One region of the Faecalimonas umbilicata genome, then DNA from elsewhere that is predicted to be linked to it. Evidence: riboswitches for the same ligand, from Rfam matches in the RefSeq annotation. Region 1 holds a riboswitch; the other holds the start of a gene.
The links. Region 1 has a riboswitch for glycine ahead of ACGG81_RS03055 (PTS sugar transporter subunit IIC). Riboswitches for the same ligand answer to the same signal wherever they lie in the genome.
Positions count from the first base shown of each region.

Region 2: it holds a riboswitch for glycine, as region 1 does, so the genes downstream of both, ACGG81_RS08890 (GrdX family protein) here and ACGG81_RS03055 (PTS sugar transporter subunit IIC) in region 1, are expected to answer to the same signal.

Region 1 is NZ_AP031411.1:599,132-610,151, forward strand. Features, by position in the region: gene ACGG81_RS03035 (aspartate ammonia-lyase) at 13-1,398, opposite strand; gene ACGG81_RS03040 (Lrp/AsnC family transcriptional regulator) at 1,689-2,150, shown strand; gene sdaAA (L-serine ammonia-lyase, iron-sulfur-dependent, subunit alpha) at 2,268-3,143, opposite strand; gene sdaAB (L-serine ammonia-lyase, iron-sulfur-dependent subunit beta) at 3,155-3,823, opposite strand; glycine riboswitch at 4,138-4,232, shown strand; glycine riboswitch at 4,233-4,352, shown strand; gene ACGG81_RS03055 (PTS sugar transporter subunit IIC) at 4,440-5,453, shown strand; gene hydF ([FeFe] hydrogenase H-cluster maturation GTPase HydF) at 5,666-6,883, opposite strand; gene hydG ([FeFe] hydrogenase H-cluster radical SAM maturase HydG) at 6,970-8,391, opposite strand; gene hydE ([FeFe] hydrogenase H-cluster radical SAM maturase HydE) at 8,442-9,527, opposite strand; gene ACGG81_RS03075 (TM1266 family iron-only hydrogenase system putative regulator) at 9,545-9,814, opposite strand; gene ACGG81_RS03080 (peptidylprolyl isomerase) at 10,212-10,730, shown strand; gene ACGG81_RS03085 (energy-coupling factor transporter ATPase) at 10,866-11,020, shown strand, end outside.
Region 2 is NZ_AP031411.1:1,856,156-1,867,175, reverse strand. Features, by position in the region: gene ACGG81_RS08915 (DUF5716 family protein) at 1-336, shown strand, start outside; gene ACGG81_RS08910 (hypothetical protein) at 314-1,090, shown strand; gene purC (phosphoribosylaminoimidazolesuccinocarboxamide synthase) at 1,123-1,833, shown strand; gene purB (adenylosuccinate lyase) at 1,859-3,292, shown strand; gene ACGG81_RS08895 (sodium:alanine symporter family protein) at 3,726-5,120, shown strand; glycine riboswitch at 5,142-5,250, shown strand; gene ACGG81_RS08890 (GrdX family protein) at 5,351-5,731, shown strand; gene ACGG81_RS08885 (glycine/sarcosine/betaine reductase component B subunit) at 5,856-7,139, shown strand; gene grdB (glycine reductase complex selenoprotein B) at 7,159-8,463, shown strand; gene trxB (thioredoxin-disulfide reductase) at 8,492-9,439, shown strand; gene trxA (thioredoxin TrxA) at 9,464-9,781, shown strand; gene grdA (glycine/sarcosine/betaine reductase complex selenoprotein A) at 9,921-10,394, shown strand; gene grdC (glycine/sarcosine/betaine reductase complex component C subunit beta) at 10,539-11,020, shown strand, end outside.

The sequences.
Region 1 (11,020 bases):
AGAGTGCAAAGACTATTGTGGTTCGGTCATCGTAAATGGATTAAGCAGCACATCTGCTTCACTTGGGCATAGAAGCCCTTTTTCGATGACGAGTTTGCGAACCGGAATTCCAGTCTTTAAAGATTCTTTCGCAATCTCAGCAGAAGGTTTGTAACCGATCGTTGGGCATAATGCAGTGGAGATTCCAACACTTGCATCGACTAATTCTTCGCAGTGCTTCTCATTTGCGGTAATTCCAAGGATACAGTTATCTGTCAGAGTCTGTACTGCTGATGTCAAGGTTTCAATCGATTCAAATAAATTATAGAAGACGACCGGTTCGAAGGCATTTAATTCTAACTGTCCCGCTTCCGCAGCCATCGTGATCGTGCAGTCATTACCGATAATGTTAAATGCGACCTGAGATACGACTTCCGGAATGACTGGATTGATCTTTCCAGGCATAATCGAGGAACCGTTCTGCTTTGGCGGGAGCGTGATTTCGGCAAAACCAGTGCGTGGACCACTGCTCAGAAGGCGAAGGTCATTACAAAGTTTGGATAAGTTGACGGCACAAGTTTTTAGAGAGGAAGAGACCGTCACAAATCCGTCCAGATTCTGTGTCGCATCAAACAAGTCATCTGCGGATGCGAACGGAAGTCCAGTCAGTTCTGCAATTTTCGGGCAGATATGCTGTAAATAGGAGTGGCTGACATTGATTGCAGTTCCAATGGCAGTTCCCCCCATATTCAGGCGGTACATTTCTTTCTGAGCGTTTTCCAGACGATGGATATCTCTTTGGATCACGGAAGCATAAGCATGGAAAGACTGACCGAGTCGCATCGGCACAGCATCTTGAAGCTGTGTACGTCCCATTTTTAAAATGTGGTCAAATTGCTTTGATTTCTCTAACAGTGCATTCAAAAGCCGTTCCAGTTCTCTGAAAAGAGGAACAAGCAGTTTTAATACGGTTAGTTTTCCGGCGCTTGGAATGATATCATTTGTGGACTGAGCCATATTGACGTGGTCATTAGGATGTACATGCTGATAGGAACCTTTTGTTCCGCCAAGTAATTCGTCAGCACGATTAGCAATAACTTCGTTAGCATTCATATTTGCAGAAGTTCCGGCACCACCCTGAATGGCATCTACGATGAACTGATCAAAAAGTTTCCCCTCTAAAATTTCGTCGCAGGCAGTGCAGATCGCTTCGGACACTTCGCTGGAAAGTTCGCCCGCATTTTCATTTGTAAGTGCGGCAGCCTTCTTTAAAATGACGATGCTTTTGATAAACTCCGGATGGAGTGGTCTGCTTGTAATGGGAAAATTGTGCTTGGCGCGAAGGGACTGTACTCCATAATACGCATCAGCAGGGACTTCTAAAATACCTATAGAATCAGCTTCTAATCTTGTTTTCATAGTTTCTTTCCTCCGTAATCTCTTTCAAAACGCTGTCTGCCGGTAACATATACTTACAGACAAATTTCTTCTGACTTATATATAACACGGACAGAGAAAGGAGAAAAGGAGAAGAGAAAAAGTGTGAAAAGAAAGAAAAAATAAAGTATAAGTAGTTAGAAATGTTAATATGAAACGATAAAAACTTTATTTTTTTAAGAAAGATTTAGGAGAAAGTTTTTGGCAAAATTAGTAGAAAGGATTGTAATTCTTTGAGAAGTTCTCTATAATGGCAGGAAGGAGGAAGGATGATGGATCAGATAGACAGAGAGATCATGAATATGCTGCAGAAGAATGCGAGAATACCACTGAAGGCAATCGCACAGGAAGTACACTTGTCTATTCCTGCAGTTTCAGCGCGGGTAGAGCGATTGGAGCGGGAGAATGTCATCTGTGGATATACAATGATCGCAGATCCGGTGAAGATGGGATACCATATTACTGCATTTATCAATATGGAGTTAAAACCGGAACAAAAGGATGGATTTTGCAAATTTATCCGGGGGGTTCGGAATGTGGCAGAGTGCAATCATATTACAGGAGCCTACTCTATGTTGATCAAAGTACTGTTTCCAAGTACCATGGAATTAGATCGGTTTGTTGGAACGCTTCAGAAATATGGAAAGACACAGACACAGATCGTATTTTCTTCGATTGTAAGTGCAAGGAGTATAGGTCCGCTTGAGCAGGAGGAGTCGAAGAAAAAAGGATAGTCTTCAGAAGGAATAGAAAAAGATAAGAATAAGAATATATAAGGCGTCTGTAATAGAAGAGGCAGTTACAAAATGGAAAAAATCATTTTGTAACTGCCTTTTTCAGAAAATCTAGTTCTATTTTCCGCAAATACTGCATCCAAGCGCACATCCGGTTGGAGTTCCGGCGCATCCGCCCATAGCTGTTTCCCGCAGTTCGAATGGAAGGCTTTGCCCGACACGGTGCATAGCTTCTGCCATTTCGTCAAATGGAATCGGATGTTTCACACCACTTAATGCGAGCTCTGCACAGGTGATCGCATTTGCGACACCGATCGCATTCCGGCTTTGGCATGGGGATTCTACAAGACCTGCAATTGGGTCGCAGACGAGTCCGAGTAGATTGGAAAGTGCAAAGCTTGCAGCGTGAAGACACATCTCAGGAGTTCCCCCCATGATTTCAACGACAGCGCTGGCAGCCATTGCAGAGGCCGCGCCTACTTCTGCCTGACATCCGGCTTCCGCACCGGAGACAGAGGCATTTCGCATTAAGATATAACCAATCGCGCTTGCATTTAGAAGACCGTCGTAAATGCTGTTATCCGGAAGGGCATGTACTTCCTCCAGAGCGAGCAGGACACCCGGCAACACGCCTGAAGAACCGGCAGTTGGTGCTGCAACGATCAGTCCCATGGAAGCATTGACTTCAAGAACAGCCATACTGTAAGCAATTGCTTTTGATAGCATAGAACCACATACACTGTTTGGGGAGGAGGAATGATCTGCTACTTTCTTCGCTTCTCCGCCGAGGAGACCGCCGATGGAACGGACTGGTTCTTTTAAAGGCTTATGAACGGAATCTTTCATGATGGCAAGCACCGTCTCTAGTTTTACCTGAATTTCTTCGGCAGAGAGACTGCCCATAGTAATCTCGCGCTGCTTCATGGCAGAAGAGATTGATATCTTTTCTTTTTGACATAAATCTAATAAATCTTGTCCTGAATAAAAATCCATAATGTCTCCTCCTACATCTGAATGAGCATCAGATCAGATACATGCTCATGTGTTTTGATTTTCTCTAATACAGACGATGGAATCGTCTCATCGGATTCTACAACGGTAAATGCATTGGCGCCTTTGTCCTCGCGGAAGAGACGCATAAATGCGATATTTACATTTTCTTCGCTCAGACACTGGGTAATGTGGGCTACTACGCCAGGTTTGTCTGTCTGACTGACGATGAGGGTGCTGTATTCTCCCGTGAACTCTACATCGATCTGGTTGATCCGGACAATTTTCATCTTGCCCCCTCCGATCGATTCGCCGCGGATCGATAAGGTATGCCCGGTCACGCCTATAAGATCAATGTCGGCAGTGTTTGGGTGATTCGTCATCGTTTTCTCATCAATGATATATTCGTACTCCACACCTCGCTCAGTTGCAATGGAAAACGCATCACGGATCCGTTCATCATCGGTAGAAAAACCGAGAATTCCCCCCAGCAGCGCACGGTCAGTTCCATGTCCGTGGTAAGTTTTGGCGAAAGAGCCATAAAGGGTGAACGTTACTTTTTTCACTTCTTCCGGAAACATTTTTCTTGCGAGAAGTGCAATCGATACGGCGCCAGCCGTGTGTGAACTGGAAGGACCGATCATGTTAGGGCCGATCACATCAAATATACTTAAAAAGTTCATAAACTATCCTCCTGAGAGATTTTTTGCATAACTATTTATAGTATAGCATAAAAGGAGCAGGAAAATAAAGAACCGGGAGCAGAATTTGTTGAGAGATTACGAGGAACCGTTCCAAGGATAGAAAAGAGGATCAGATTCCAAAAGTGTAAAAAGAGAGTGAAAAAATCGTCGGATAGCACAAAAAGGATATGGCAAAATAACCAAAATAGGATGGCTAAAACTATGGAGAATATACAAAAAGACGAAGCGGAAGGGGAAATTGATTGACAGTATCATCACATGTATATAGAATGTAAATATGTTTATAGAGTCGGATGATAAATTCGAGAGAGACTACACGGGAAACCGATGTGGCGCCGAAGGGGAAAGGAGTACCAAAGCTCTCAGGCAAAAGGATTGAATTTGGACGAGCTCTCTGGAGAACGCGAGTATGCGTACCGAAGAAGAAACTTGTGAAATACGGAAGTTAAGAATGATAATTGAAGTAAAACATAAGGAAACTTTCAGGTTCGAGGACAGAGATGAACAAAAGTATAGGCGTGCTTTGTTTGTCTGTGTCTTTTTTTGTTCGCATTTTCCGGGAACAGGAACTGCAAAAGAAAGAGGAGGCAAAAGAATGGCAGTAATATCAGGGTTAGGGTTGTTGTTAGTCACACTGGCGGCATTTTCGCTGTTTAGTATGAAGGCACCGAAAGGATCAGAGGCGATGTCCGGGATGGCAAGTGCAGCGGTGGCTACATTTCTTGTGGAGGCAGTACACAGATATATTTCGGGTGACTTACTGGGAGTCAGCTTTCTAGGTGAAGTAGGAAGTACAGCCGGAAGCTTAGGTGGAGTTGCAGCAGCGATCATGGTGCCGATCATGATGGGAGTAAATCCGGTATACGCAGTTGTTGCGGGGGCAGCGCTGGGAGGATATGGAATTTTACCGGGATTTATTGCAGGATATGTAGTTGGATTTGTTGCACCGCTTCTTGAGAAATATTTACCGACAGGGCTGGATGTGATTGTCGGAGCGCTCTGTGTGGCACCGCTGGCAAGAGGAATTGCATATATTTCCGATCCAGTTGTAAATGCAGCGATGGAACACATCGGATCTATGATCACAGCAGCGACAGATCAGTCACCAGTATTGATGGGATTTATGCTCGGAGGCTTGATGAAAATGATCTGTACCTCACCGCTTAGTTCTATGGCGTTGACGGCGATGCTTGGACTGACTGGACTTCCGATGGGAATTGCATGTATCGCATGTGTCGGTGGGGCATTTACAAACGGAATGATTTTCAAAATGCTCAAATTAGGGGATAAGAGCAGTACGATCGCAGTTATGGTAGAGCCATTGACACAGGCTCACATTGTGACGAAACACCCGATCCCAATTTATGGATCTAATTTCTTTGGTGGAGGAATTGCAGGTATTGGAGCGTCCCTACTTGGAATTGTATGTAATGCGCCGGGAACAGCATCACCGATTCCGGGAGTGATCGCACCATTTGCGTTCAATTCACCGGTAAAAGTAATCCTTGCATTAGCTATCGGTGTAGCAGGCGGGATCTTGGCAGGATATGTGGGAGGACATATTTTCAAAAAGCATTACGCAGAATCTGACGCACACATGGAAGGATAGGGAATCGGAGAGATACCGAAGAGAAGTAATCCGTACAGAACGAGCAGGCCTATTTTTTGCAATCCGTAAACATAGGGAGAAAAGTGGCATAAAGTAAAAAGAGGCAAATATGTAAAAAGAAGAAACCGCGAAACCTCTGGGGAGAGGCGACGATGTTTCTTCTTTTTGTATTGCACAAAATATGAAAAAGATGTTTGTTGTACTATAAAATACTAAGAGAGATCAAATAATTCAATACTGCGGAAAAGGATCCCTTTCATCTGTGCGATCGCAATCCCGTAATTTGTGATTGGGACATTCTGATCTTCGGCACAGGCAATCCGGTATTTCATCTCGCGGTCATTGAGCATACAGCCACCACAGTGGATGATCAGCTTATATGGGGATAGATCAGCTGGAAATTCTGTGCCGCTTGTAAAGTGAAATTCCGGTTCACAGTTTGTATAGCTGCGAATCAGGCGTGGAAGTTTCACAGTGCCGATATCTTCGCATTGCCGATGATGCGTGCATCCCTCGGAAATCAGTATTTTGTCTCCGTCAGAAATAGAATCCAAAGTGTGGGCGCCGTTTACGACAGTGGAAAGATTCCCTTTATGCCTTGCAAACAGGATTGAAAAGGAAGTAAGAGGGATATCTTTTGGCGTCTGTCGGTCTACCTGAGCAAAAGCCTGACTGTCGGTGATGACCATTCGTGGTTTGACAGACAGTTCGTCTAATGTCTGGCGAAGCTCCGTATCCTGTACGCAGAGCACACGCCCATGATGATCCAAAATATCCCGGATGGTCTGCTGCTGTGGAAGGATCAGACGTCCCTTTGGTGCAGAGGCATCGATCGGAATCACGAGAATCACAAGATCCATGGGGGAGAGCAGATCGCTGACGATCGGAAGTTTTGTTTCTTCGCTTGGCTGGATTGCGCCGAGCAGGTCTTTGAGTGCAGAAATCTGAAATCCGGAGGCAGCACTGATAGAAATAGCTGATCCGTTTTTCGAGGTGTCTGTAGTCGTATCTGGCATCTGGGATTCGCTAGTCGGGCAAAGATCACATTTATTGAATGCGATGACATAGGGAATCTGTTTTTTCTGGATCTGTTCCAGAAGAGCGAGATCTTCCTCCGTCATCCCGATGGTGCCATCCACAACAAGGATGGCAATATCGGTCTTATTTAACATTTGGTAGGTCTTCTGAACGCGCAGCTCTCCGAGTGGTCCGTGGTCATCAAGTCCCGGAGTGTCGATGAGTACGACAGGACCAAGCGGGAGAAGCTCCATGGATTTTAATACCGGATCCGTTGTTGTCCCTTTGATGTCGGAGACGATTGCGAGATTCTGACCGGTCAGTGCGTTGATCAGGCTGGATTTTCCGGCATTTCGTTTCCCGAAGATTCCGATATGTAGGCGTTCAGAGGAAGGGGTTGCATTTAAACTCATGTCAGTTACAGTCCTTTCCATGATAAGTAGAGTATCGTGTTACAAAGAAAAAGTATCAGTGACCAAAGCGGTACGTTTGAGAGATGTTAGAAACGGAAATCTCTCCGATTTTCTTCTTCAATCGCGCGTAGATGGTCAATAACGATTGCGCGTACGTTCTCATTTGGAATCTGCTCCAGTTCTTTTAAAATCAGTTTTTCTCCGACTTCTTTTGTCGCAGGAGAAGCATAGTCTGTCAGATATTCTTTCAGTGTCATCAGTGCATTTGGCTGGCAGCAGTTCTGGATCTGACCGGATTTGCAAAGAGACATGAAACGGTCGCCGGTGCGGCCTTCCCGGTAGCAGGCAGTACAGAAGCTTGGGATGTATCCCATTTCCATCAGCCACTTGACAATATCATCGAGTGATCTTGTATCACTGAGGTCAAACTGTGCAGAGTTTTCTTCTTCCGGCTCCGGCTCTGCATATCCGCCTACACTTGTCTTGGAGCCGCCACTGATCTGGGAGATTCCAAGGTGCAGAACACGCTCACGGGATTTCTGGCTCTCGCGGGTAGATACGATCATGCCGGTATAAGGCACTGCAATGCGGATGCATGCCACAAGTTTTGCAAAAATATCATCGTTGATCCCGTTGTCAAAATCATTTGTGTCAATATCGTCGGCTGGACATAAGCGCGGCACACTGATCGTATGAGGACCCACACCGTATGCAGCTTCCAGATGTTCTGCATGCATCAGAAGTCCTGCAAATTCATAGCGGTATTTGTCAAGACCGAACAGCACACCGATTCCGACATCATCAATACCTGCTTCCATTGCACGGTCCATCGCGGTAGTATGGTAGTCATAGTCGTGTTTTGGTCCGGTCGGATGCAGCTCCAGATAGCTTTTTTTATGATAGGTTTCCTGGAATAAAATGTAAGTTCCAATTCCTGCTGCCTTCAGTTTCCGATAATTTTCTACCGTTGTTGCCGCAATATTGACATTGACACGGCGGATTTCTCCGTTTTTATGTTTGATGCTGTAGATGGTGTCAATACATTCGAGGATATATTCGATCGGATTGTTCACAGGATCTTCCCCGGCCTCCAGCGCCAGACGTTTGTGACCGAGATCCTGGAGCGCGATCACTTCCTGACGGACTTCTTCCTGCGTCAGTTTCTTTCTTGCGATATGCTTGTTCTTTAAATGGTACGGACAGTAAGTACATCCGTTGACACAGTAGTTGGACAGATAGAGCGGCGCAAACATGACGATACGGTTTCCGTAGAAATCTTTTTTGATCTGTTCTGCAAGTGCATAAATTTCTTCATTTTTCTCTTCGATATCACAGTCAAGAAGAACGGCAGCTTCCCGGTGGGAGAGCCCTTTTCGTTCTTTGGCTTTTGCAATGATCTGGTCGATCAGTTCCACGTTATGTTTGTTTGCCTCTGCATAGGAGAGGGTTTCCAGAATTTCCTCGTGGTTGATAAATTCCTCTGGATTTTTTGATCTGACATCGTACATGGTGATGTTCCTCCTCTTGAATATGATAGTTTTGGCATGAGTTCATGCAATTAGTTTACTGGTGGGATTGTTTCGGTATTCAAAGAATCTCCGCGGGCTACGACAACATGGTAGCCGATTTTCTCCATCCGCTTTTCCATACAGTGCCGGCATTCAGCAGCTTCATCTCCTGTACAGATTTTGTTGTCGTAGAGCGCATAATCTTTTCGCACATCGGTTGGAGAAAGGTTTGGCATAACGACATTTGCTCCGGCAAGAATACCAAGCTCTCTTCCGTTTGGATCGATCGTTCCAAGCGCAGTTGTCGAAGGCAGCAGAAGCTTTGGAATCATCAGTCGCAGAAGTCCGAGCATAAATAAGGTCAGTTCCAGCGTGCCGGCCGGCTGTGCGGCAAATGGGGTATCATGGTGCGGAATAAAAGGTCCGATTCCGACCATATGTGGATTCAGTTGTTGGATAAACAGCATATCTTCTGCGAGATGCTCGGCAGTCTGGTAAGGAGAGCCGACCATAAATCCGGTTCCGGTCTGATAGCCGATTTCCTTCAGATCATACAGACAGCGTTGCCGGTGGGCGGCGGTCAGTGCCGGTGGATGCAGTTTGCCATAGTGGGTGGAATTATATGTTTCGTGCCGCAGAAGATAACGATCCGCCCCAGCATCAAAAAATGCCTGATAACTTTCTCGTTCTTTTTCGCCGATGGAGAGTGTGATAGCACAGTCCGGAAAGTCTGTTTTAATCTTCTCGATCAGAGAGATGATTTTTTGATCTGTAAACCAGCCATCTTCTCCGCCTTGAAGGACAAAGGTGCGAAAGCCCAGTTCATATCCGGTACGGCAGCAGTTTTGGATATCTGTTTCACTCAGTCGGTAGCGACACGCATTTAGGTTGCTTTTCCGGATGCCGCAGTAGATGCAGTCATTTTTGCAATAGTTTGTAAATTCGATTAGACCGCGGATATACACATCATGTCCATAATGTTGGTGCCTGACTTCGCGTGCCTGTGAAAATAGATATTCGCTCACATCGCGGGTGCGGTTTTCAATCAGAAACATCCACTCTTCTTTCGAGAGGAGATGGGTGTCACGCAGTTGATCGATCAAGGTGATCAAAGTTTGTTCTGCTATTTTATTCATAGAAAATACTGCCTTTCTTAAAGTTCCGCGGAAGTTGTCTTTGCATAAATTGTCTTGCTGGAAATACCGGGAAGCATTCCGATTTTCCCAGATAAGGCGCTGATCACGTTGTTGGGTGCATCCATAGCAATGCTGATGATGGAGAGGCTTTTCTCACGGTAAGGGATTCCCATTCTTCCGATGATATAGTTGCCATACTGGCTGAGCAGGCTGTTGAGCTGTTCGACAGAATCGCTGTTTTCCACGACAATACCGATCAGAGCGATTCTGGTAGGTGTTTGTTCCATAAAGACCTCCTGTAATTCTTATGTGGTAATCGTATCATATCGGGATAGCTGAGGAAGAGTGATGTGATCTTTTTAGAAAAAAAGACTCTGCGAGAAGGCAAAGTCTGATGAGGGTTTTCCATATGGTATCATGCACAGTTTCAGGAAGGATACCGTATACGGTCAGTCATTTTGTTGTCCTCTTCGCCTTTTCACTCAGGAATTCCTTTATGATCAGTACGTTTTTTTCAGTATAACATGTGGAAGAGCGGACGGCAATAAAAGTTTATTGTTTGACGAACTTGTGTGAAAAGGGGTTTACGCGGGGAAAAGAATTCGTTACAATAAAGAAGAGTCAGAAAAAGACTGGAGAGCCGGGGAGAGGCCGGCAAAAATCAGAGAAAAGAGGAGACAGATTATGGCAAATCCAATCGTAACATTTGAGATGGAAAACGGAGATGTGATCAAGGCAGAATTATATCCGGAGATCGCACCAAATACAGTGAATAATTTTATTTCTTTAGTACAGAAAGGATTTTATGACGGACTGATCTTCCACAGAGTGATCCGTGGATTCATGATCCAGGGAGGATGTCCGGACGGAACAGGAATGGGCGGCCCGGGATATCAGATCAAGGGAGAATTTAAGCAGAATGGATTTATAAATAACTTAAAGCATGAGCCGGGAGTTCTCTCTATGGCAAGAGCAATGCATCCGGATTCTGCAGGATCACAGTTCTTTATTATGCACGAAACTTCTCCGCACTTAGACGGATCTTATGCTGCATTCGGAAAGGTAACAGATGGCATGGATGTCGTAAATAAGATCGCAGAGACAGCGACAGACTACAGTGACCGTCCGTTGGAGACACAGAGAATGAAGAAAGTGACTGTAGATACAATGGGAACAGAGTATCCGGAACCAGAGAAAAGATAAGAAATATCTTTGGAAATGAAGAAAAGAGCTGCACACCAAAACAACCGGTGGGCAGCTTTTTCTCTTGCAATACGACTTGGCTTCCAGTACAATAAAAGGCAGCTGGCAACAATGAGTAGAAAGCGAGGAACAGCCATGCGAATGATTCAGACAGAGAAACTTGTATATGAATATGAAAAAAGAGACGAAGAAGGAAATATAATCGGAAGTCATCGGGCGATCAATGCGGTCGATGTTCATGTGGAGCCGGGAGAGTTTGTTGCGATCCTTGGTCATAATGGTTCAGGAAA
Region 2 (11,020 bases), 1.3 Mb from region 1:
AAAGAAGAATGGTACCCACTTGTACCATGGGGCAGACATTGGTATGAAGGAGATGGTCAGTGGGAAGTGCTTTTAGAAGACACGGATGATATTGAAATCAAGGTGGAGTCCTTGCTGACCGGCACATCACGCATCGAGCGCGTGCAAGTAAATGAGCTTCCAAAACGTGCAAAATATACGATCCGGCTTCAAGTAGAAGTTCTTTTTGTCGAAGAGAATGTCTGCAAGATTCTGTTTAAAGATGTCGGATTTGGAGAATTTTTCCCGGCTACAGATTTTGTCAGGGAACATACGATTTATTTAGGAGGAAGAAATGAGCAGTTTGATACTATGTAATAAAAAGCGCGCAAAACAGCCGTACGAAGTGTCGCGGATCCACTGCCGGATCTACACATTGGAAGAACTCTGCTATTATCTCTCCAATAATCTGTATCTGATTGATTATACGATTGTCAATGAGAGACTCTGTGACTGGATAGAAGCAGAACTTGGGCTTTTAAGGCTGGCAGAGCAACTTCGGACGATGCTGCAAAAACATAGCTCGGAAGAGCGATTTGTCATGCGGATTTTGTCGAGCTCTTCGATTTATACAGCGGGAGAACTGCAGCAGATCCAAAATATTTTGGACCGGTTGAAAAATCAAAAAGAAATTGAACGACAGAAATATAAAGCGGATAATCTTTTGGAAAACAGAGAATTCGAAGATGCGATTCTTGTGTATCAGTCCATTTTATATGGCGATAGGGATGATTCGGTGGAAGATGCTTTTTATGGAAAGATTTATGCGTGCCTTGGATCGGCATATGGCAGACAATTTCTTTACCGGGAAGCGATGGAGATGTATGAAAAGGCGTTTCAGACATACAAAGAGCCGTCGATCGTCAAAGCATATATTTACTGTGCGTATAAGGCGTATACAAAGGAAGAATATGAACTCTTTCTGCTGAAAAACACAGTGTACCCGAAAGTGCACCGGGAACTGATGGAGGAACTGCAGACATACGCACAGGAAAAACGTGAAGAAGGAAAAGCAAAGCTGCTGGAAATTGAAAAGATAAAATCAACGTACCGACGCAATCAACTTTGCTGATTGAAAAATAGGAAAGGAACTGGTGAAAGCATATGAAAAAAATGGAACAACTCTATGAGGGAAAAGCAAAAAGAGTATTTCTGACCGAAGATCCTGAGGTGGTGATCGTATCTTATAAGGATGATGCGACAGCATTTAATGGAGAGAAGAAAGGTACGATTTCTGGAAAAGGAGTGGTCAATAACCGGATGACAAATCATGTTTTTAAGATGATGGAAAAAGAAGGGATCCCTACTCATCTGGTAGAAGAGTTAAATGACCGTGAAACTGCTGTGAAGAAAGTGGAGATTGTACCACTTGAAGTGATTGTAAGAAATGTGGCAGCCGGGAGCTTTTCAAAACGGATGGGTGTCGAAGAAGGAACAGAACTCCTGTGCCCAATTTTAGAATTTAGTTATAAAAATGATGAACTTGGAGATCCATTTATTAATGATGATTATGCGTTAGCACTGGGATTGGCAGAGCAGGAGGAGATTGACACCATTCGTACTTATGCAAAAAAGGTAAATGAATTTTTGAAAGGATATTTCCTGGATGCAGGTATGAAATTGATTGATTTCAAAATTGAATTTGGACGATTGCCGGATGGAACAATCATTCTTGCAGATGAAGTGTCACCGGATACATGCAGACTCTGGGACGTAGATACCAATGAAAAACTTGACAAAGACAGATTCCGCCGTGATATGGGGAACGTCGAGGAAGCCTATGAAGAGGTTTTCCACCGTCTTGGACTTTTATAAAGAAAAGTAGAAGGAGAATAACAATATGAGCACTGACAGATATCAAAGCCCGTTATCAGAAAGATATGCAAGTAAAGAAATGCAGTTTGTCTTCTCGCCGGATATGAAATTCCGCACATGGAGAAAACTCTGGATCGCGCTTGCGGAGACAGAAAGAGAACTTGGACTAAATATTACGGAAGAACAGATTGAAGAAATGAAGGCGCACGCAGATTGTATCAACTACGATGTGGCAAGAGCGCGTGAAAAAGTAGTACGACATGATGTGATGGCGCATGTGTATGCTTTTGGCCAGCAATGCCCGAAGGCGAAAGGAATTATACATCTTGGAGCTACATCTTGTTATGTTGGAGATAATACAGATATTATTGTGATGGCAGAGGCGCTTAAAATTGTGAAAAAGAAACTGGTCAATGTTATCGCAGAACTTGCAAAGTTTGCAGATGAGTATAAAGCACTTCCGACGCTTGCGTTCACGCATTTTCAGCCGGCACAGCCTACGACAGTTGGAAAGAGGGCAACGCTTTGGATGCAGGAGTTTCTGATGGATCTGGAAGATTTGGAATATGTAGCCGGAAGTCTGAAACTTCTAGGCTCCAAAGGAACAACAGGGACTCAGGCAAGCTTTTTGGAACTGTTTGATGGGGACCAGGACACCATCGATAAGATTGATCCGATGATTGCACAGAGAATGGGATTTAAAGCCTGCTATCCGGTTTCCGGTCAGACTTATTCTAGAAAAGTAGATACAAGGGTGTTAAATGTTCTTGCGGGAATTGCGGCAAGTGCGCACAAATTTTCTAATGATATTCGTTTGCTTCAACATTTAAAAGAAGTAGAAGAGCCATTTGAAAAATCCCAGATAGGGTCTTCTGCGATGGCTTATAAGAGAAATCCGATGCGGAGCGAGAGGATTGCGTCTCTGTCCAGATATGTGATGGCAGATGCACTGAATCCGGCAATCACATCTGCTACACAGTGGTTTGAAAGAACTTTAGATGATTCTGCAAACAAAAGGCTTAGCATACCGGAAGGATTTTTGGCAATAGATGGTATTTTGGATCTGTGCCTGAATGTGGTGGATGGACTTGTCGTATATCCGAAGGTGATTGAAAAGCGTCTGCGTGCAGAACTTCCATTTATGGCAACAGAAAATATTATGATGGATGCAGTAAAGGCCGGAGGAGACAGACAGGAACTTCATGAGAGAATTCGCGAACTTTCTATGGAGGCAGGACGCAATGTAAAGGAAAAAGGTCTGGATAATAATTTGTTGGAATTAATTGCGGCAGATCCGGCATTTAATATGACATTGGAAGAATTGCAGCAAACAATGGAACCGTCCAGATATACAGGACGGGCGAAAGAACAGGTAGAAAGCTTCCTTGAGAATGTAATCCGTCCGGTTTTAGAAGAGAATCAAGCAGTTCTTGGAATGACCGCTGAGATCAATGTCTAATGTACGATAGCGCTGTAAGTGTGGAAGTAGAAGAAATATTGTAACAATTGCAATAAATAGATATTTTGTATAGAAAGAAAAGAGACGAATGCCAAACGGACATTCGTCTTTTTTCGTAGGTTTTTTGTCGAAAGCGGTTTGTTTTCTGTCGAAAACTAGCAAATTGACAAAAATTTGACTAAGATTTCAAAAGATGAAAAAAGACAATAGACAAAATGAACAAAATAAGATATAATGAAATATGCAAAATAAATAAAAAACAAAGTTCATATATAGAAGATATAAATAAACACCTAAAAATGTGTAAAAATCTGAACAAAGATGTGTAAAATGCATAAAAAGAGTTGAAATAATCCCGCTCATCATGTAATATATATGACATAAGAGATATTCAATAAAACCACCGAAAAACGGTGCGTGAGGAGGGATTTGTTTGAGTCTGAATGATTTAGTAGTAGCCATTCAAGGTGTACTAGCAGACAAAATCTTGATTGTAGTTTTGGTAGGTGCTGGACTTTGGTTCACATTTAATCTTGGCTTCATTCAGGTAAGAGGATTCGGAGAAGGCTGGAAGCGTACTTTTGGAGGTCTCTTCAAAAAAAGCGACAAAGCCGGAAAAGAAGGAATGTCTTCCTTCCAGGCGTTAGCAACAGCTATCGCGGCACAAGTAGGTACAGGTAACCTTGCGGGAGCAGCAACAGCAATCGCTATGGGTGGTCCTGGAGCAATTTTCTGGATGTGGGTAAGTGCTTTCTTAGGAATGGCAACAATTTATGCGGAAGCACTTATGGCTCAGAAGTACAAACAGGTCGGAGATGACGGAACAGTTACCGGAGGTCCTGTATACTACATCAGAGCAGCATTTACCGGAAAATTCGGTAAGATTCTTGCAGCAACATTTGCAGTACTCATTATCTTTGCATTAGGCTTTATGGGAAATGCAGTACAGTCTAACTCCATTGGAGATGCATTCGGAACAGCATTTGGAATTAATCCATGGATTATCGGTATTATTATCGCAGCTATTTCGTTGTTTGTCTTTGTGGGTGGTATTTCAAGAATCGCTTCCTTGACAGAAAAGATCGTCCCGATCATGGCAGCATTCTACATTGTGGGTGCATTGATTGTCATCATCTGTAACGGAAATATGATTCCGAAGGCATTTCACGATATCTTCGTAGGAGCTTTCAATCCGCAGGCAATCGGCGGTGGAGTTCTTGGTTGGACAGTATCTAGAGCACTTGCAAGAGGTGTTGGACGTGGATTGTTCTCAAATGAAGCAGGTATGGGATCTACACCACATGCACATGCAGTTGCAAAGGTAGATCATCCTGTAGAACAAGGTTTTGTTGCTATGATGGGTGTGTTTATTGATACATTTGTTGTTCTGACTTTAACAGCACTTGTAATCCTTACAAGTGGTATGGTAGGACAGACAGATCCATTGACAGGAGCAGCTTTCACAGGAACAGCTCTTACACAGGCTGGATTTGCAAGCGTATTTGGAAAATTTGGAGAAGTTTTCATTGCAATCTGTATGTTCTTCTTCGCATTTTCTACAATCATCGGATGGTATTTCTTCGGTGAAGCAAATATCAAGTACTTATTTGGATCAAAAGCAGTGAAAGTATATGCGATTCTTGTGGCGGTATGTATCGTAGCAGGATCAGCAGTAAAAGTTGATTTAATCTGGAACATGGCAGACTGCTTCAACAGTGCAATGGTAATTCCGAATATTATCGGTCTGTTTGCACTGAGTAAGGTAGTAAAAGAAGTACACAAAGATTACTTTAATAACTTCAAGCCAAAACAGATGAAGAAAAAATAAATATTGGAAAAGAAGATGGGAAGATATTTCTTGTGAGAGCGTTTCTGAAACAGGAAACCGCCGAAGATGCAAACCAGGTAACGGTCAATTAACTGGTGAAACTTTCAGGCAAAAGGAGTGAGAAATGGACCATATTCTGGACTTGGACGTAATGTCAGAAAAGAACAGAAAGGACGACTTGGTAGCAACAGTTACGAAAGCCGTCCTTTTTTTAACAACAAGGTGAGAACATGAAAAAAGCATTTAAGATAGTAACAAACAATCCCTTAGTAAAAGAAACATTAGAAAATGAATATCATATTGAGTTCGTAGAGTGCTCCTATGAGGAGATACTTAGAAAAGTAAGAAACTATATTTATGAAGGGTATGAGCTTCTGACACATCCGCTGTCTGGAAGTGTGAAGCCGAATGAAACACCGTATAAATCGATTATGGTGTCAGAAAAGAAAGAAAAGCTGGATCCGCGGTCTATGGAGATTATTGAGTATGCGATTCAGTCTTGTAAAAAATTTCAGTTTAAATCAGATAAGTATGCACCGGAAGTCTATGAAGATTTTCAAGTGGTGGATTTGAAATTGATTGAGAGTGCAATTCCGTCTGCGATTTTTTAAAAAAAGAATCGCAGATGGGATTGAATAGCAAGAGAAAATGAAAAATTCAATGACATTGGCTGTAATAGTACGTTAAGGTACTTAGAGCATATATAACTAAACACAATAAAGGAGGGAATTTACAGTGAGAAGATTAGAATTAGGTCACATTAACATTAAAGACATTCAGTTTGGACCAGAGTCTAAAATCGAAGATGGCGTACTTTATGTTGATGAAGAAGCTGTAAAAGCAATCGTTCTTGAGGACGAAAGAATTAAAGACTGCAAGCTTGATATTGCAAGACCGGGTGAGAGCGTAAGAATCACACCTGTAAAAGATGTTATCGAGCCACGTGTAAAAGTTGAAGGTCGTGGAGGAATTTTCCCAGGTGTAATCAGCAAGGTGGATACAGTTGGTGAAGGTAAAACATATGCACTCAAAGGTATGGCTGTTGTTACAGCAGGTAAGATCGTTGGTTTCCAGGAAGGTATCATCGATATGACAGGCCCAGGTGCAGAATATACACCATTCTCAAAATTAAACAACTTAGTTGTTGTATGTGAACCTGTAGAAGGAATCAAACAGCACGATTATGAGCCAGCTGTAAGATTTGCAGGATTCAGAGTAGCTGTTTACCTTGGAGAGTTAGCTCGTGAACTGACACCAGATAAAACAGAAGTATTTGAAACATATGGAGTTATGGAAGGTGCTGAAAAATTCCCAGGACTTCCAAGAGTAGCATATGTTCAGATGTTACAGTCTCAGGGATTACTTCACGATACATATGTATACGGAGTAGATGCTAAGAAAACATTATCTACAATTATGACACCAACAGAAATTATGGACGGTGCTATCGTATCTGGTAACTGTGTATCTGCATGTGATAAGAACCCTACATATGTACATGAAAACAATGGTGTTGTACATGATTTATTTGAAGAACACGGTAAAACATTAAACTTTGTTTGCCATATTATTACAAACGAAAACGTATACCTTGCTGATAAGCAGCGCTCATCAGACTGGACAGCTAAACTTTGCCGTTTATTAGATCTTGATGGTATCGTATTATCTCAGGAAGGTTTCGGTAACCCAGATACAGACCTTATCATGAACTGTAAGAAAATCGAAGCAGAAGGTGTTAAGACAGTAATCATTACTGACGAATACGCTGGACGTGATGGAAAATCTCAGTCATTAGCAGATGCTGACGTAGCAGCTGACGCAGTAATCACAGGCGGAAATGCTAACCAGGTAATCGTGCTTCCAAAACTTGACAAAGTGATCGGAACATTAGATTACGTGAACACAATCGCTGGTGGTAACGAACACAGCTTACGTGAAGATGGAACAATTGAAGTTGAAATCCAGGCAATTACTGGTGCAACAAACGAAACAGGTTTCGGTTACTTAAGTGCAAGATAGGGAAGGAGGAAAAAACATAATGATTAAAGTAGTACATTATATCAACCAGTTCTTCGCACAGATCGGTGGAGAAGAAAAAGCTCACATCCCAGCTGAACGTCACGATGGTGAAGTAATGGGACCTGGGGCAGCTTTCAAAGCAGCTTTCAAAGATGAAGCAGAGATTATTTCTACAATCGTATGTGGTGACTCTTACTTCAACGAAAATCTTGAAGAAGCAAAAGCAACAATTTTAGCATGGGTAAAAGAGTTAAATCCAGATGTATTTATCGCTGGACCAGCTTTCAACGCTGGACGTTACGGTGTAGCTTGTGGTACAATCTGTGACGCTGTTCAGGAAGAATTAGGAATTCCTGCAGTAACAGGTATGTACGTAGAAAACCCAGGTGCTGATATGTTCAAAAACAAAGTATATACAGTACCTACAAAGAACAATGCAGCAGGTGCTAGAGATGCCGTTAAGAAAATGGCTCCATTAGCTCTTAAATTAGCTAAAAAAGAAGCAATCGGTGCATCTTGCCAGGATAACTACATGCCAAACGGAGTACGTGTAAACTTCTTTGAAGAAAAACGTGGTTCTAGACGTGCAGTAGATATGTTACTTGCAAAATTAGCTGATAAGCCATACACAACAGAATACCCAATGCCGGCATTCGACAGAGTAGCTCCAAACCCAGCTGTAAAAGATCTTTCTAAAGCTACAATCGCTTTAGTAACATCTGGTGGTATTGTTCCGAAAGGAAATCCAGATCATATCGAATCTTCAAACGCTTCTCACTATGGTGAGTACGATATCACAGGAGTTATGGATTTAACAGAAGAAACATACGAGACAGCTCATGGTGGATACGACCCAGTATACGCTAATGAAGATGCTGACCGTGTTCTTCCGGTTGACGTTCTCCGCGATATGGAAAAAGAAGGAATCATCGGAAAATTACACAATAAATTCTACACAACAGTTGGTAACGGTACTGCAGTAGCATCTTCAAAAGCATTTGCAGATGAATTTGCTCAGAAACTGAAAGCAGATGGAGTTGACGCAGTTATCCTGACTTCTACTTGAGGTACTTGTACACGTTGCGGTGCAACGATGGTTAAAGGTGTAGAAGCTGCTGGACTTCCAGTAGTACACATGTGTACAGTAACACCAATTTCTATGACAGTTGGTGCTAACAGAATCGTTCCTACAATTGCTATTCCACATCCACTTGGAAATCCTGCTTTAGAGAAGGAAGAGGAATATAAATTACGTAGAGAATTAGTTGAGAAGGCTCTTGTAGCTCTTCAGACAGAAGTAGAAGATCAGACAATTTTCGAATAATTCTACAAGAAAGAAGGAGAACAGCGTTATGAGCAAAATTTATGACGTAGTGATCCTGGGTGCAGGTCCTGCTGGTTTAGCAGCAGGTCTGTACGCAGGAAGAGCAAGAATGTCTGTATTAATCGTAGAAAAAGGTAAAGACGGTGGACAGATTGCTATTACAGATGAGATTGAAAACTATCCTGGACAGATTGTTGAGGGTGAAAGTGGCCCATCTCTGATCGCCAGAATGACAGAGCAGTGTGAAAAATTCGGTGTAGAGAGAGTAACAGATGTTATCAATGATGTTGTACTGGAAGGTGACGTGAAGAAACTGATCAGTGCAAAAGGAGAATACTGCGGTAAAACTCTTATCATTGCTACAGGTGCTTTTGCAAGACCAATTGGATGCAAAGGTGAAAAAGAATTCATGGGAAAAGGTGTTTCCTACTGTGCTACATGTGATGCGAACTTCTTCGAAGATTTTGAAGTATATGTAGTAGGTGGCGGCGACTCAGCTGTTGAAGAAGCTATGTACCTTACAAAATTCGCAAGAAAAGTTACAATCATCCACAGACGTGATGAACTTCGTGCAGCAAAATCTATTCAGGAAAAAGCATTCAAGAACCCGAAACTTCACTTTATGTGGGATACTGTTGTAGAGGAAGTTGGAGGAGATGGAATCCTTTCTGAAATGACAGTTAAGAATGTAAAAACTGGAGAGCTCACAAAGATCGTTGCCGATGAAGAAGACGGAATGTTTGGTGTATTCGGATTTATCGGAACATTACCAAGCACAAAGATCTTCGAAGGAAAAGGTCTTGAACTTGATGAAAGAGGATACATTCCAACAGATGATAATATGAAGACAAATATCCCAGGCGTATTTGCAGCAGGTGATGTTCGTGTGAAGAGTCTTCGTCAGGTAGTTACAGCTGCTGCAGACGGAGCAATCGCTACTACACAGTGCGAGAAATACATTAACGAAATGGAATAATTTTTCACAAGGAGGGCATGTAAAATGTTAGAAGTAGATAAAAATACATTTCAGGCAGAAGTATTAGAAGCAGAAGGATACGTATTCGTCGATTTCTTTGGTGATGGATGTGTACCATGCCAGGCATTAATGCCATTCGTACACTCTATGGCAGATCAGTACGGAGATAAATTAAAATTCACATCTCTGAATACAACAAAAGCTCGTCGTCTTGCTATTGGACAGAAAATCTTAGGACTTCCTGTTATGGCTATTTACAAAGACGGAGAAAAAGTAGAAGAACTTGTAAAAGATGACGCTACAGAAGCTAATATTGAAGCTATGATCAAAAAATACATCTAATTAGAAAATCTATTTGTATTTTTTAGAAAAAGCATGTATACTTAATGCGTACAAAGCCGAACAGGCTTTTGCGGGAGTGTGAAAGCATTCCAACTATAAATTTATACTAAAAGTAAAATGAAAGGAAGGAGAAAAAGCCATGGCAATTTTAGATGGAAAAAAAGTAATTATCATTGGCGACCGTGATGGTGTGCCAGGACCAGCTATTGCAGAATGTGTTAAGACAGCCGGTGGAGAAGTAGTTTTTTCTTCAACTGAATGCTTCGTCTGAACTAGCGCAGGTGCAATGGATCTTGAGAATCAGAAAAGAGTTAAAGACTTTGCAGACGAATTCGGTGCAGAGAATTTAGTAGTACTCGTTGGAGCAGCAGAAGGAGAGGCAGCAGGATTAGCTGCTGAGACAGTTACTGCTGGTGACCCAACATTCGCAGGACCATTGACAGGGGTCGAGTTAGGACTCACGGTATATCATGTATGTGAACCAGAATTGAAAGAAGAATTCGATGAAGCTGTTTACGATGAGCAGGTAGGTATGATGGAAATGGTACTTGACGTTGATGATATCGTAAGCGAGATGTCATCTATTCGTGAACAATTTTGTAAATATTTATAGAAGATAAGTATTTATAACGAAAATCTGATTTGATTTTGGGTTTTCTACGGGTGATGGAGTAAATGCTTACTTCATCACCCTTTATTTTTAGTATATATAAAAAATTCTCATTTTAAACATCTAAAAGAAAGGTGGAACCTTCAAATGAACAGTGTAATTAAAGGAGCCAGCTATGTACTGGCACATACTCCACAGATGGTAGTGTATAATGGAACAACTCAGACAACAGAGAGAGTTGTGAACCCAGAATCTGAATACTTAAAAGAACTTGAAAGTCATCTTCGTTCTTACGAAGAATGTGTAAACTACTGGCCAAACCAGGTATATATTGGAAACGCACATCCGGATGAACTCGCAGAAGTAGAGTTCCCTTACTATGATAAAGTAAAAGAAGGCGCAGAGAGATTTGGTAAATACGGTGAGATTATGCCAGAGAACGAATTCCTTCTTTTAGTTCAGACATGTGATATGTTTGAAGTTGTAAAATTAGACAAAGAATTTGTTGCAGCAACAAAAGAAGCATTTGTTTCTAATCCAATTATTACAGAAGCAATCGCAGCAAAAGTAGAAGAAGGTGTAGAACTTAGTGAAGTTGAGCATCTGGTAAACGAAGAACATGCAGAAGG